Regions from separate parts of the Ruania zhangjianzhongii genome, predicted to be linked through region 3. Evidence: predicted binding sites of a transcription regulator. Region 3 holds the regulator's gene; each other region holds the start of a gene.
What was found. Region 3 encodes HrcA, which represses chaperone genes, less so after heat shock. Its sites were predicted from a motif close to TTNGCACTCGNNNNNNNCGAGTGCNAA; they were not measured.
Positions count from the first base shown of each region.

Region 1: groL (chaperonin GroEL) is a predicted target of HrcA. The motif match lies at 2,553-2,579, and genes of this name have one in related genera.
Region 2: FU260_RS02810 (DUF6772 family protein) is a predicted target of HrcA. The motif match lies at 2,907-2,933, and genes of this name have one in related genera.

Region 1 is NZ_CP042828.1:1,030,365-1,034,498, forward strand. Features, by position in the region: gene FU260_RS04730 (formate--tetrahydrofolate ligase) at 1-1,314, shown strand, start outside; gene FU260_RS04735 (protein kinase family protein) at 1,430-2,383, shown strand; gene groL (chaperonin GroEL) at 2,702-4,134, shown strand, end outside.
Region 2 is NZ_CP042828.1:592,902-597,035, forward strand. Features, by position in the region: gene FU260_RS02795 (LacI family DNA-binding transcriptional regulator) at 1-7, opposite strand, end outside; gene FU260_RS02800 (sulfatase family protein) at 25-1,536, opposite strand; gene FU260_RS02805 (hypothetical protein) at 1,545-1,868, opposite strand; gene FU260_RS02810 (DUF6772 family protein) at 1,874-2,839, opposite strand; gene nikB (nickel ABC transporter permease) at 3,145-4,071, shown strand; gene FU260_RS02820 (ABC transporter permease) at 4,068-4,134, shown strand, end outside.
Region 3 is NZ_CP042828.1:2,127,728-2,131,861, forward strand. Features, by position in the region: gene FU260_RS09935 (hypothetical protein) at 1-494, shown strand, start outside; gene FU260_RS09940 (DUF3097 domain-containing protein) at 475-1,335, opposite strand; gene hrcA (heat-inducible transcriptional repressor HrcA) at 1,578-2,603, shown strand; gene dnaJ (molecular chaperone DnaJ) at 2,687-3,808, shown strand; gene FU260_RS09955 (16S rRNA (uracil(1498)-N(3))-methyltransferase) at 3,805-4,134, shown strand, end outside.

The DNA.
Region 1 (4,134 bases), 1.1 Mb from region 3:
GGGGACATGCATGCGGTCACCGCTGCGCACAACCAGCTCGCCGCGATGATCGACAACGAGCTGTTCCGCGGCAACCCGCTCGGGATCGACCCGGATGCCGTCAGCTGGCGGCGCGTGCTGGACGTCAATGATCGTGCGCTGCGGGACATCGTCACCGGGCTGGGCCCGCGCACGAACGGCCCGCCCCGGCAGACCGGGTTCGACATCACCGCAGCCTCGGAGCTGATGGCCACTCTGGCGATGGCCACCTCGCTGCGCGATCTGCGCGAACGTCTCGGCCGGACCGTGGTCGGCTTCACCCGGGACGGTGGTGAACCGGTGACGGCGGAGCAGATCCGCGCCGCCGGTGCGATGACGGTGCTGCTGCGCGAAGCGCTCAAACCGAACCTGCTGCAGACCCTGGAGAACACCCCCGCTCTGGTGCACGCCGGGCCGTTCGGGAACATTGCCACGGGCAATTCTTCGGTGGTGGCGGACCTGATCGGGATCCGGACCGGGGACTACCTCGTCACCGAGGCCGGGTTCGGTGCAGACATGGGCGCCGAACGCTTCTTCAACATCAAGTGCCGGGTTTCCTCTCTGGTGCCTGACGCCGGCGTGGTGGTCGCCACCGTGCGGGCGCTGAAGGTGCACTCCGGCCGGCACACCGTGGTTGCCGGGCGCCCGTTGCCTACCGAGCTGCTGGCCGAGAACCCCGACGACGTCTACGCCGGCGGGGACAACCTGCGTGCGCAGATCGCGAACATCCGCCGGCACGGGGTCACCCCGGTAGTGGCGATCAACGCCTTCGGTGGTGACTACGCCTCCGAGCACGAGGCGATCCGGGCCATCGCAGCCGAGGCAGGGGTGCGGTGCGCGCTGTCCACGCACTTTTCCGAGGGTGGCGCCGGGGCGGTCGAGCTGGCCGAAGCGGTAGCCGAGGCAGCCGAGGAACCGAGCGAGTTCCATCACCTCTACCCGGCCGAGGCGGGGCTGCGGGAGAAGATCGAGACCATCGCCACGCAGGTCTACGGCGCCGACGGTGTGGAGTACTCGACGGTCGCGGCCCGCTCGCTGGACCTGTTCGAGCGCAGCGGGTGGGGGGATCTGCCGATCTGCATGGCCAAGACCCACCTGTCCCTGTCTGCGGATCCGACTCTACGCGGCGCTCCGACCGGGTGGACGTTGCCCGTGCGGGAGGTGCGCGCCTCGGTCGGCGCGGGCTTCATCTACCCGATCTGCGGGCAGATGCAGACGATGCCCGGCCTCGGTTCGGACCCGGCTGCCGTCCATATCGACATCAACGACGACGGCGAGACGGTCGGCCTGTTCTGAGCGCTGGGCAACCGTGGGACGGCGAACGCTCGCCGAGACGATGCGCGCCGGGCGGAGCCGGAGAGCTGGCGGACGGTCCTGAGGGTGAGATCCACGTGCGCCGTATGCTCGCGGGATGTCGTCGACCCGGTCGCATCGTGGCCAGCAGCTGGGCGGCGTGCTCGCCGGACTCGATGACTCCGCGCTGCTGACGCTGCTCGCGCGCGGGGAGCCGTTGGCTACCGGGATCGGTGGATCCACTCTTCGCGTGCAGGTCGAGGGCTCGCCGGTCTTCGTGAAGCAGATGCCGCTCTCCGCCCTCGAGAAGTCCGATCTGCGCTCGACCGCGAACCGTTTCGGCCTGCCGGCGGTCTGCCACTACGGAATCGGCAGCCCCGGATTCGGAGTGGGACGCGAGCTGGCAACCCACGAGCTGACCACGGGCTGGGTGCACGACGGCGCCTGCGACCTCTTCCCGCTCCTGCTGCACTGGCGCGTTCTGGACCAGGGGTGTCCGACCGACACCTCCGAGTTCGAGGGTCTCGGCATGGCACGAAAGTGGGGGCACCACTGGCCCCGGGTGCGCGACCGAGCAGATGCACTGCGCGCGGCCGAGTCGAGTGTGGTCCTGTTCCTCGAGCATGTTCCAGACACACTGGAATCCTGCCTCCGACGGCAGTTCGCGACCGGTCCGCGCGCGGCCGGGGCTGCGTTCGCCGAAGCGCTGGGACAGCTCATCAACGCCACGGCTTGGATGGGCGCCCGCGGCCTGCAGCACCTGGACGAGCGCAGCTTCTTCGCCAGTCATGGCCACTACGACCACGACGCAGGAGTGACCAGCCTGCTGCACTGGACACTCGCCGAGGTGGGCGTGTGCCCTCGCGCAGACCGGCTGGCCACGTTGCGGGCGGTAGCGGCTGGTCGAGGAGCTGAGTACCTCGGTCGCGTCCGGACGCGGGTGAGCGGCGCTGCCGAGTCGTTCGAGGAACACGCGCAGACGGCGGTCGCGGTCACCGAACTGTTCGATCGGCTGATGACCGATGCCACCGCCGCAGGCTATGGCGCCCCGAACAGCGCGAGTGCTCCTTGATCCGGCCGGCTGGTGCTGCAACCTCCCCTCGCCCGCGAGGCCGAAGCTGCCGCGCGGGCGAGCGTTCGCAGGAGGGGGAGCGGCCCGCACAGGTTCACCTGTGCGCGAAACCTCGGCTCCGCCGTCGGACGCTCCTTGCACTCGCACAGGGAGAGTGCCAATATTGGCGTTAGCACTCTCACTACGAGAGTGACAATCGTGGTCAGCGAGATGAGGCGCTGGGCGGGTGCGTGACGTGAACGCCCCCGGACCATCGCCGTCCGTCGCGGGCGTCACGCCGACCGTGCCAGAAGCCAGTACCGGAGGATCAAACCGCCAATGGCCAAGATCATTGCCTTCGACGAGGAGGCCCGCCGCGGGATGGAGCGTGGGCTCAACACCCTCGCCGACACCGTGAAGGTCACCCTCGGCCCGAAGGGACGCAACGTCGTCCTGGAGAAGAAGTGGGGCGCCCCGACGATCACCAACGATGGCGTGTCCATCGCCAAGGAGATCGAGCTCGAGGAGCCGTACGAGAAGATTGGTGCAGAGCTCGTCAAGGAGGTCGCGAAGAAGACCGACGACGTCGCGGGCGACGGCACCACTACCGCAACCGTGCTTGCTCAGGCGCTCGTCAGCGAGGGTCTGCGTAACGTGGCGGCCGGCGCCAACCCGATCGCCCTCAAGCGGGGCATCGAGAAGGCCGTCGAGGCTGTCACCGCCGAGCTGCTGCGGACCGCCACCGAGGTGGAGACCAAGGAGCAGATCGCGGCGACCGCCGGCATCTCCGCCGGTGACCCGCAGATCGGTGAACTGATCGCCGAAGCCCTGGACAAGGTGGGCAAGGAAGGCGTCATCACCGTCGAGGAGTCCAACGCCCTGGGCCTGGAGCTCGAGCTCACCGAGGGTATGCGCTTCGACAAGGGCTACCTGTCGGCGTACTTCGTCACCGACCAGGACCGCCAGGAGGCTGTCCTGGAGGACGCCTACGTCCTGCTCGTCGAGTCCAAGATCACCAACGTCAAGGACGTGCTGCCGCTGCTGGAGAAGGTCATCCAGTCCGGTAAGCCGCTGCTGATCATCTCCGAGGACGTCGAGGGCGAAGCCCTGGCGACCCTGGTGCTGAACAAGATCCGTGGCACCTTCAAGTCCGTGGCCGTCAAGGCACCGGGCTTCGGCGACCGCCGCAAGGCCATGCTCAACGACATCGCCATCCTCACCGGTGGTCAGGTCGTCTCCGAGACCGTGGGCCTGAAGCTGGACAACGTGGGCCTCGAGGTCCTCGGCACCGCGCGCAAGGTCGTGGTGACCAAGGACGAGACCACCATCGTCGAGGGCGCCGGCGAAGCCGACGCCATCGCCGGTCGCGTGGCCCAGATCCGCGCCGAGATCGACAACTCCGACTCCGACTACGACCGGGAGAAGCTCCAGGAGCGTCTCGCGAAGCTGGCCGGAGGTGTGGCCGTCATCCGTGCGGGTGCCGCCACCGAGGTGGAGCTCAAGGAGCGCAAGCACCGCATCGAGGACGCCGTGCGCAACGCGAAGGCCGCTGTGGAGGAGGGGATCGTCGCCGGTGGTGGCGTGGCCCTGCTGCAGGCCATCGACGCTGCGTTCAGCAACCTCGAGGTCAGCGACGACGAGGCGACGGGCGCGAACATCGTGCGCTTCGCTTCCGCCGCCCCGCTGCGTCAGATCGCCGTGAACGCCGGCCTTGAGGGTGGCGTCGTGGTGGAGAAGGTGCGCAACCTGCCCGCCGGTGAGGGCCTGAACGC
Region 2 (4,134 bases), 1.5 Mb from region 3:
CTGCCATCCTGGCCCCCTCCTTGATCAGCTGTCCTCGCGTGGGGCCGTACTCGGGCGGTAGCTGGAGTCGAGTGTCTTCTGCGACTCCGGTCCGTGGAACGCCGCAACCCCGGGGAGCCCCACGATATCGACCTGGCCCCGTCCGGTGATCGCTTGGGTGCGGCCATCGCGTTTCGGGTCCGTGTATCGGTCGAACCACTCTTCGAGCTGTCGGCGCAGCTGCGCGGCCTGTTCGTCGCGGTGGTCTCCGGCCGGGTCCCACACCCGCTGGTCGGCGAGAAGGTTGACGCGTTCTCCCGGATCATGCTGCAGGTCGTAGAGCTCGTGCGGACCGTAGGGGTACCGGTGCACGTACTTCCACCGGCGGTTCCGGATCATCCGCGTGGGTCCGAACTCGTCAAAGATGACCACGGGGCGGTCGGTGAGGGCAGCACCGCCCTCGAGAGCGGTGCGGAAGCTGCGGCCCGGAAGGTCGGCTGGTACTTCGTGCCCCAGGCCGACGAGATCGAGCACAGTGGGCATCACGTCGTAGCCACTGAGCATCTCTTCGACGACGTGGCCCGCCGGGATCCGTCCAGGGAGCGTGGCAACGAATGGCACCTTGACGGACGTGTCGTACATGTTCTGTGGAAAGGTGGCGTTCCCCTTGCCCCAGATGCCGTGATGGCCGCAGTTGAAGCCGTTGTCGCTGGTGAAGATCACCAGGGTGTCCTCCTCCAGACCCAGCTCGTGCAGGTCCGCGCGCAGCCGCCCGACCTGCCGGTCCAGTGCCGTGACCGCGGCGAAGTAGCCCTGCAGCTCGTCGCGAACGGTGACCACCGGGCGGTCCGTTGAGGCGTTCTGCTCGGAGTTGTCGAGCTCGATCGGGTGAGCGGGGGCCCAGGGGTGTCGAGGTTCTTGGGGGCAGGAGTCGAAAACGCAGTCGGCGTAGGAGCTGACGAGATCGGCGGGATGCTGGTCCACCCATGGACTGTGCGGTGCGGTGAATGTGACCCACAGGTGGAACGGCCGCTGGTCGGCGGCCCGCTCGGCGAGGAAGGCGGACGCGTCGTCGGCGAGCACGTCGGTGAGGTACCCCTGGGTGCGTACCAGCTCACCGTTGCGGTACATCTCGGCGTCGTTGTACCGCCCGCCGCCCGAGGGGTGCGCGAACCAGTGCTCGTGCCCGTGCTGGGGATGCGGGCTGTCGCCGAGATGCCACTTCCCGCTCAGCCCACAGGAATAGCCGGCGGCGGCGAGCACATCCGTGGTGGTCAGCTCGTCCTCGAGGTACCGGATCGCGCGGTCACCGCGCCCGTTGCCGGACCGGATCCAGTCCTGCACACCGTGCCGGGAGGGAATCTGCCCGGTCAGCAGGGACGCACGCGAGGGTGAACAGACCGGTGACGTGCAGTAGAACTCGGTGAACCGCACTCCCTCGCGCGCCATGGCGTCGATGTGCGGTGTGCGGATCTCGGAGTTTCCGTAACAACCCAGGCCCCAGACCGCCAGATCATCGGCGACGATGAACAGGACGTTGGTCCGGGGCTGGGTCATTGCGGCGGTCAGCTCTTCAGGGCCACGTAGATCCGGACCTTGACCGAGCCGGATGCGACGCTTCCGCGGATGCGCAGCCAGTGGCCGAACTCGCGCACCGGCCAGCTGGTCAGCTCGCCGGTCGTCTGATGCACCTCCTCCAGGTCCACCCAGGTGAGCCCGTCGGGGGAGACCTGGGTGGCGAGCTCGACCTGGGGCGCTCCGTCGCTGGTCAGCACCTGGAAGAACCAGCGGGCTTCGCGCGCCCACCCGGTCTCGAACGGTTCGGTGGCGAAGTCACCGGAGAGCGTGACGTTTCGCTCCAGGATCGCGGTCTGGGATTGCAGCATCATACGAATCACCAATCGGCAGAGATGACAACGGAGTCGAGGTAGAGGAAGTTGCGCACCCCGGAGAGGGTGCGGACGGAGAAGTAGAAGTTCAGCAGGTTGTCGAGAGACTCGTACGGTTCGTCGTAGGCGGGCACGGGGACGTCGCTCATGTCGATCAGCCGGTCGTTGAGCTGGAACTCCACGTTCGTCCGGGTCTCGGTGTCGATGACCCACCGCAGGTAGTGCCAGTTCACCTTCGTGGGCACCTCGTTGAAGCACATCTCGATCGGCTCGCCGAGGTAGCGCCAGTCATCGGGGTTGGGCGCGGTGAAATCAGCCGCGTACGGGAGGGCGAACTTTCCCTCGAGGTGCTCCTTCGGCGTCGGCTCGGTGACCAGCGGATAGCTGAGCCGGCGCACCAGGTTGCCGTCGGTGTCGGTGTTCTGGAACCGGGCCACGGTGTGATAGCGGATCCCGCCGTCACCGCACAGGTCGGTCGCCACGGTGAACGCACCGAACTGCGCCTCGGACGGGTGCAGGTTTCCGTCCCACTCCACGCCGCCGTACTGGTCGTCAGACTCCTCGCCGCCCAGCTGGGCCTCAGCCTTGTAGGTGAGATACGCCTCGATCTGCAGTCGGCCGCGACCGGCCATGGTGAGCCGTCGGATCGCGGTCGAGGTGTGCCCGGGATACGGGCGGGTGGCGAGCTTGAGCGAGTAAGTGCCAGTCATCGCGCCGTGCGTGCCGGTGTCGAAGAAGGTCGCGTTGGACAGCTGCGGCGGACGGAAGTCGCGCATGTGGGCATCCACGGTGTCCAGATCGCCGCGACCGTTGAAGTTGCCGATCAGCTCGGTCCACCCGTTCGTGCCCTCGTTGAAGTCGTCGAGGGTGAGGATCCGCGGCAGCGGATTGAATTTCGAGAGCCGGACGTCGGAGGCGCGGATGGCGGTGCGCATCGCCGAGGTCAGGGCAGCGGTGTCGACCGAGGTCACCTGGTTCACTCCTTGCTCGCCCGCTGGGGGCGTAGGACTCATACCGGCGGATGCCGGAACAGCAACATTAGCGCTAATGCTTGGTGATTGGCAAGGGTGGTGGCTCGACGCGCGATTGGTGGCGATTACTGCATGACCTCGGCGGCCTGAAAACGTATAGAGGCAGGTCAGAGCCATAGTTTGCAGATCCTGTTGACCTTCGTCGGCTCGGGTGCCAGACTGCGTGAACGCTAATGTTAATGTTTTGAGAGGCGTTCGAGGGAGAACATGACGCGCTTGCTGAAGCACCCGGTCGAGGAGGCCTGATGGGTGCCTATCTCGTCCGGAGGCTGGTGTTCTCCGTCTTCATCCTCTGGGGTGCGGTGTCGATCATCTTCGTGGTGCTCCGGCTGATCCCGTCCGATCCGGCGCGGCTGATCCTGGGCTCCGACGCCACCGAGGCCGAGGTGGAGGTGCTGCGCGATCAGATGGGACTGAACGAGCCGCTGATCGCCCAGTACTGGACCTACGTCCGAGACCTCGTCCGGCTCGACTTCGGTGACTCCTACCGGCAGCAACGAGACGCCTTCGAGCTGGTCCTCGAGCGCCTGCCGGCCACGTTGGAGCTGGCCATCGTCGCCCTCGTCATCGCACTGGTGACCGGCGTCCTGCTCGGGGTCCTGGCCGCGCTGAAGGTGAACAAGCTCACCGACCGAATCGTCTCGGTCGCCTCGCTCCTGGCGCAGTCGCTGCCGTCCTTCTGGATCGGCATCGTGTTCATCCTGGTCTTCTCCCGGGGCCTCCAGGTGCTGCCGAGCGGCGGCACCGGATCGCCGGCGCACATGGTGCTGCCGGCGGTCACGTTGGCGATGCCCATGCTCGCGATCCTGATCAGGATGACCCGCAGTGGACTGCTGGAGGTCATCCACGAGGGCTACATCCAGACGGCCCGTGCGAAGGGGCTGTCCGAGCGAGTGGTGATCTTTCCGCATGCGATCCGCAATGCACTGATCCCGATCGTGACCATCGTCGGCCTGCAGTTCGGTGGACTGCTGGCCGGCTCGGTGATCGTGGAGATGGTGTTCAGCTGGCCGGGCATCGGGCGGCTGCTCATCGAGTCGATCGGCCAGCGGGACTACAACGTGGTCCAGGCCGCGATCCTGGTGATCGCCGCCGGGTTCGTGTTCGCGAACCTCCTGGTCGACATCCTCTACGGCTACCTCGACCCGCGAGTGAGGTTGGTATCCCGATGACTACAGAGACTGCAGGTGTCGAGCGTGAGGTCAGCCGGTCGTTCGCGCGGCTGAGGCGCCGTT
Region 3 (4,134 bases):
CTGGCGGAGTGGTTGCCTTTGCTGCCAGCGCCGGCATCGTGCTCGTCGTGACGGTGTTCGTGAGCATCGTCGCCGCAGCTGGGATGAGTAACGCCACGCTGAAGCTGGTCCGTGGTGAGGCGATCACCGTCGCGGACTTCTTCAAGATCCCGAACCTGGGTGCCGTGATCCTGGTGGCGCTGCTGCTCGGCCTCGCCTCCGGAATCCTGAGCTTCACCTTCGTCGGCCCGATCCTGCTCAGTTTCTTCGCGGCCTACATCGTCGTGTTCGCGATCGACCAGCGCCAGGGAGTGTTCGAGTCGATCGGCTCAGGGGTGAAGATGGCCGTCGCCTTCCCGGGCCAGACCATCCTGCTGCTGCTGCTCGCCTACGTGGCGAACATCGTCGGGGCCCTGCTCTGCGGTATCGGAGTGCTGGTCTCGATGCCGCTGACCGCGATCGCCATCGCCTGGCAGTACCGCAGTCAGCTGCCGCTCATGGCTGCTCGGCAGTAACGAAGTCCACCAGCTCTTCCACCCGACCGAGCAGACTCGGCTCCAGGTCGCGGAAGTCCCGCACCTGACTCAGGATTCGCTTCCACCCCCGGGCGATATCCGCCTGGTCGGTGGCCGGCCAGCCGAGAGCACGCAGCGAACCCACTTTGATATCCGTGCCGCGCGGGATGTGCGGCCAGGCCTCCAGGCCCACGCGAGCCGGCTTCACCGCCTGCCACACGTCCACGTACGGATGCCCCACCACCAGCACGTGCTCAGCGCCGAACTTCGCCGTGGCGGCCGCGGCGATCCTGCTCTCCTTGCTGCCTCGGACCAGGTGGTCGGCGAGCACACCGACGCGCCGGCCCGGTCCCGGCCGGAACTGCGCCAAGTGGTCGGCGAGGTTGTCGATGCCCTCCAGCAGCTCGACCACCACACCTTCGATGCGCAGATCGTCGCCCCAGACCTTCTCCACCAGCTCGGCGTCGTGCCGGCCCTCCACCCAGATCCGAGACCCACGGGCGACCCGGGCCTTGGCACCGGCCACAGCCACCGACCCGGATGCCGTCCGGCTCCGCGCCGGCGTCTGCTGAGCGGGTCGATGGGGCACCAACCGGACCGGCTTGCCGTCCACCCAGAACCCGGCTCCCAGGGGGAAGGTGCGCGTCTTGCCGTGGCGGTCCTCCAGCACCACTACGTGCACGCCTCCACTCTTCTCCACCCTCACGATGGCGCCGACCCAGCCGGTCTGCACATCCTCGACCACCAGCCCCGGCTCCGCCGGCGTGTCGGTAGTCTGCGGGCGCCGGGGCGGATGCGGGTCCTCGGCGAGCACGTTGCTGCCATAACGATCGAAACTCACCCGGGCAACGCTAGGCGCAGGCCCGGGGGACCCACGGGAGGCGCGCCACGCTAACCCCCGTACCGGCCACCACCTACCGCGGGGGTGTGGTTGTGGTCGCGAAACGGCCGGATCGCAAGCACAAGCGCACCCCCGCGGGATGGGGGCGCCAGCCGTGCGTGTTCTGGCCCACAGTCAAGTTGGTCTCAGACGCGTAATATTGGCACTCTAGAGGTTCGAGTGCTGATCGGGAGGTGAGGCGAGTGGCGAACGAGCGGCGACGGCAGGTGCTGGGGGCGATCGTGCAGGACTACGTCCGCAGCCGCGAACCGGTCGGTTCCCGCAACCTCGTGGACCGGCACAACCTGGGTGTCTCGCCAGCCACCATCCGTAACGATATGGCCGCCTTGGAGGACGAGGGCTACATCGCCCAACCGCACACCTCGGCGGGCCGGATCCCCACGGACAAGGGCTACCGGATGTTCGTGGACGAGGTCTCGGTGGTCCGGCCGTTGTCCTTGCCTGAACGCCGTGCGATCACCGAGCTGCTCGGTGGCGCGGTGGACCTGGACGAGCTCCTGGAACGCACCGTGCGCCTGCTGGCCCAGCTGACCCAGCAGGTGGCCGTGGTGCAGTACCCCTCGCTGCGCCGTTCGGCGCTGCAGCACGTGGAGCTGGTGCCGACCACCCCGCGGCGCCTGATGGTGGTGATCATCACCGCCAACGGGCGCGTGGCCCAGCGGATGCTGGAGTCCATCGAGGACCTGGACGAACTGCTCCTCGCCGAGCTGCGGGCCCGCATCAACGCCGAGGTGGCTGGGTTGGGCGCCGCCAAGGCACGCGAGCACCTGGCCACCGTGGCCGAGGCGTTCCCACCGGTCGACCGTCCGCTGATCACCGCGATCGTGCAGGCCATCAACGAGACGCTCTCCGAGGACGTCGAGGAACGGATCGTGCTGGCCGGCACGGCGAACCTTGCCCGCTCCGACCTGGACTTCCCCCGCACGATCGGCCCGGTCCTGGAGGCACTCGAAGAACAGATGGTGCTGTTGCGGCTGCTCACCGAGATGGTCGAGGACAGCGCCGACCGACCGTTGGCTGTGCGGATCGGACGCGAGACCCACCATGAGAACCTCGCCGAGACGGCAGTGATCGCCAGCGGTTACGGTGAGGGTGGTGACGCCGTCGGCCAGCTCGGCGTGCTCGGACCCACCCGGATGGACTATCCGACCACGATGGCCTCCGTCCGCGCCGTCGCCCGGTACCTCTCCCGCTTCATGACCGGATGACCGCCTCCGAGCGGCCCCCTCGCACTGCGTCAGCCACGCGGTGCCACCCGCCCCGCGACCTGAGAACCTAGAGAAAGTCACCTGTGAGCGATTACTACGCCGTCCTCGGCGTCTCCCGCGACGCCAGCACCGAGGAGATCAAGCGGGCTTACCGCAAGCTCGCCCGCCAGCACCACCCAGACGTCGCCGGTGCGGACAGTGCCGAGAAGTTCAAAGACATCGCCGCCGCGAACGATGTGCTCTCCAACCCGGAGAAGCGGCGCGCCTATGACATGGGCGGTATGCCCGGGATGGCCGGAGGGGGAGCCGGTGCCGGGTTCGGCTTCTCGGACATCTTCGAGTCGTTCTTCGCCGCGGCGGCTGGTGGCGGCGGGCAACGCGGTCCGGTGTCCCGGGCACGCCGCGGCCAGGACGCGCTGCTGCGGATCGACCTGGAGCTGTCCGACGCCGCGTTCGGTGTGGCCAAGGACATCGAGGTGGACACCGCAGTGATGTGTACCACCTGCCAGGGCTCCTGCTGCCAGCCCGGGACCAGCCCCACCACCTGCGACGTCTGCGGTGGCCGTGGCTCGGTGCAGCGGATGGCGCGTTCGTTCCTCGGCCAGGTGATGACCACCACCGCCTGCGCCGCGTGCTCCGGTTTCGGCACGGTCATCACCAGCCCCTGCCACGAGTGCAACGGCGAGGGCCGGGTGCGGACCCGCCGCTCGGTGCGGGTGAACGTGCCCGCAGGGGTGGACGACGGCACCCGGATCAAGCTCACCGGTCAGGGCGAGGTGGGCCCGGCCGGCGGGCCACCGGGAGACCTGTACGTGGAGGTGCGCGAACGCCGGCACCCGGTGTTCGCCCGCCGCGGTGACGATCTGCACTGCACCGCCGAGGTCCCGATGACCGCTGCCGCCCTGGGCACCGTGCTGGATCTGGAGACTCTCGACGGCGAGCAGGAGGTGGACATCCGGCCCGGCACCCAGCCGGAAGAGGTGGTCACCCTGCGTGGCCTCGGCGTCGGGCACCTGAACGGCAACGGCCGGGGTGACCTGCACGTGCACGTGAACGTCGCAGTGCCGACCAAGCTGGACGAGGAGCAGGAACGGTTGCTCCGCGAGCTCGCCACGTTGCGCAGTGAGGAACGGCCCGAGGCCCGCCTGGCCCCGGCGCACCCGGGGATGTTCTCCCGGCTCCGGGAGAAGCTGCAGGGCAAGTGAGCCTGCCGGTCTTCGTCACCACCCCCGGGGACCTGGACGGCGTCGGTGTCGGTGACGGGTACTCGCTCACCGGTCCGGAGGCCCGGCACGCCGCTGCCGTGATGCGGCTGCGCGCCGGCGAGCAGGTCCAGGTGGTCGATGGTGCCGGTGTGCGCCTGACCGGGGTGGTCTCTACCGTCGACGGCGCAGCTCGCCTGGACCTGGACGTCACCGCCGTAGACCGGGAGCAGGCTCCCGGGTGCCGGATGGTCCTGGTGCAGGCGCTGGCCAAGGGTGGCCGGGACGAGCTCGCGATCGAAGCTGGTACCGAGGTCGGGATGGATCGG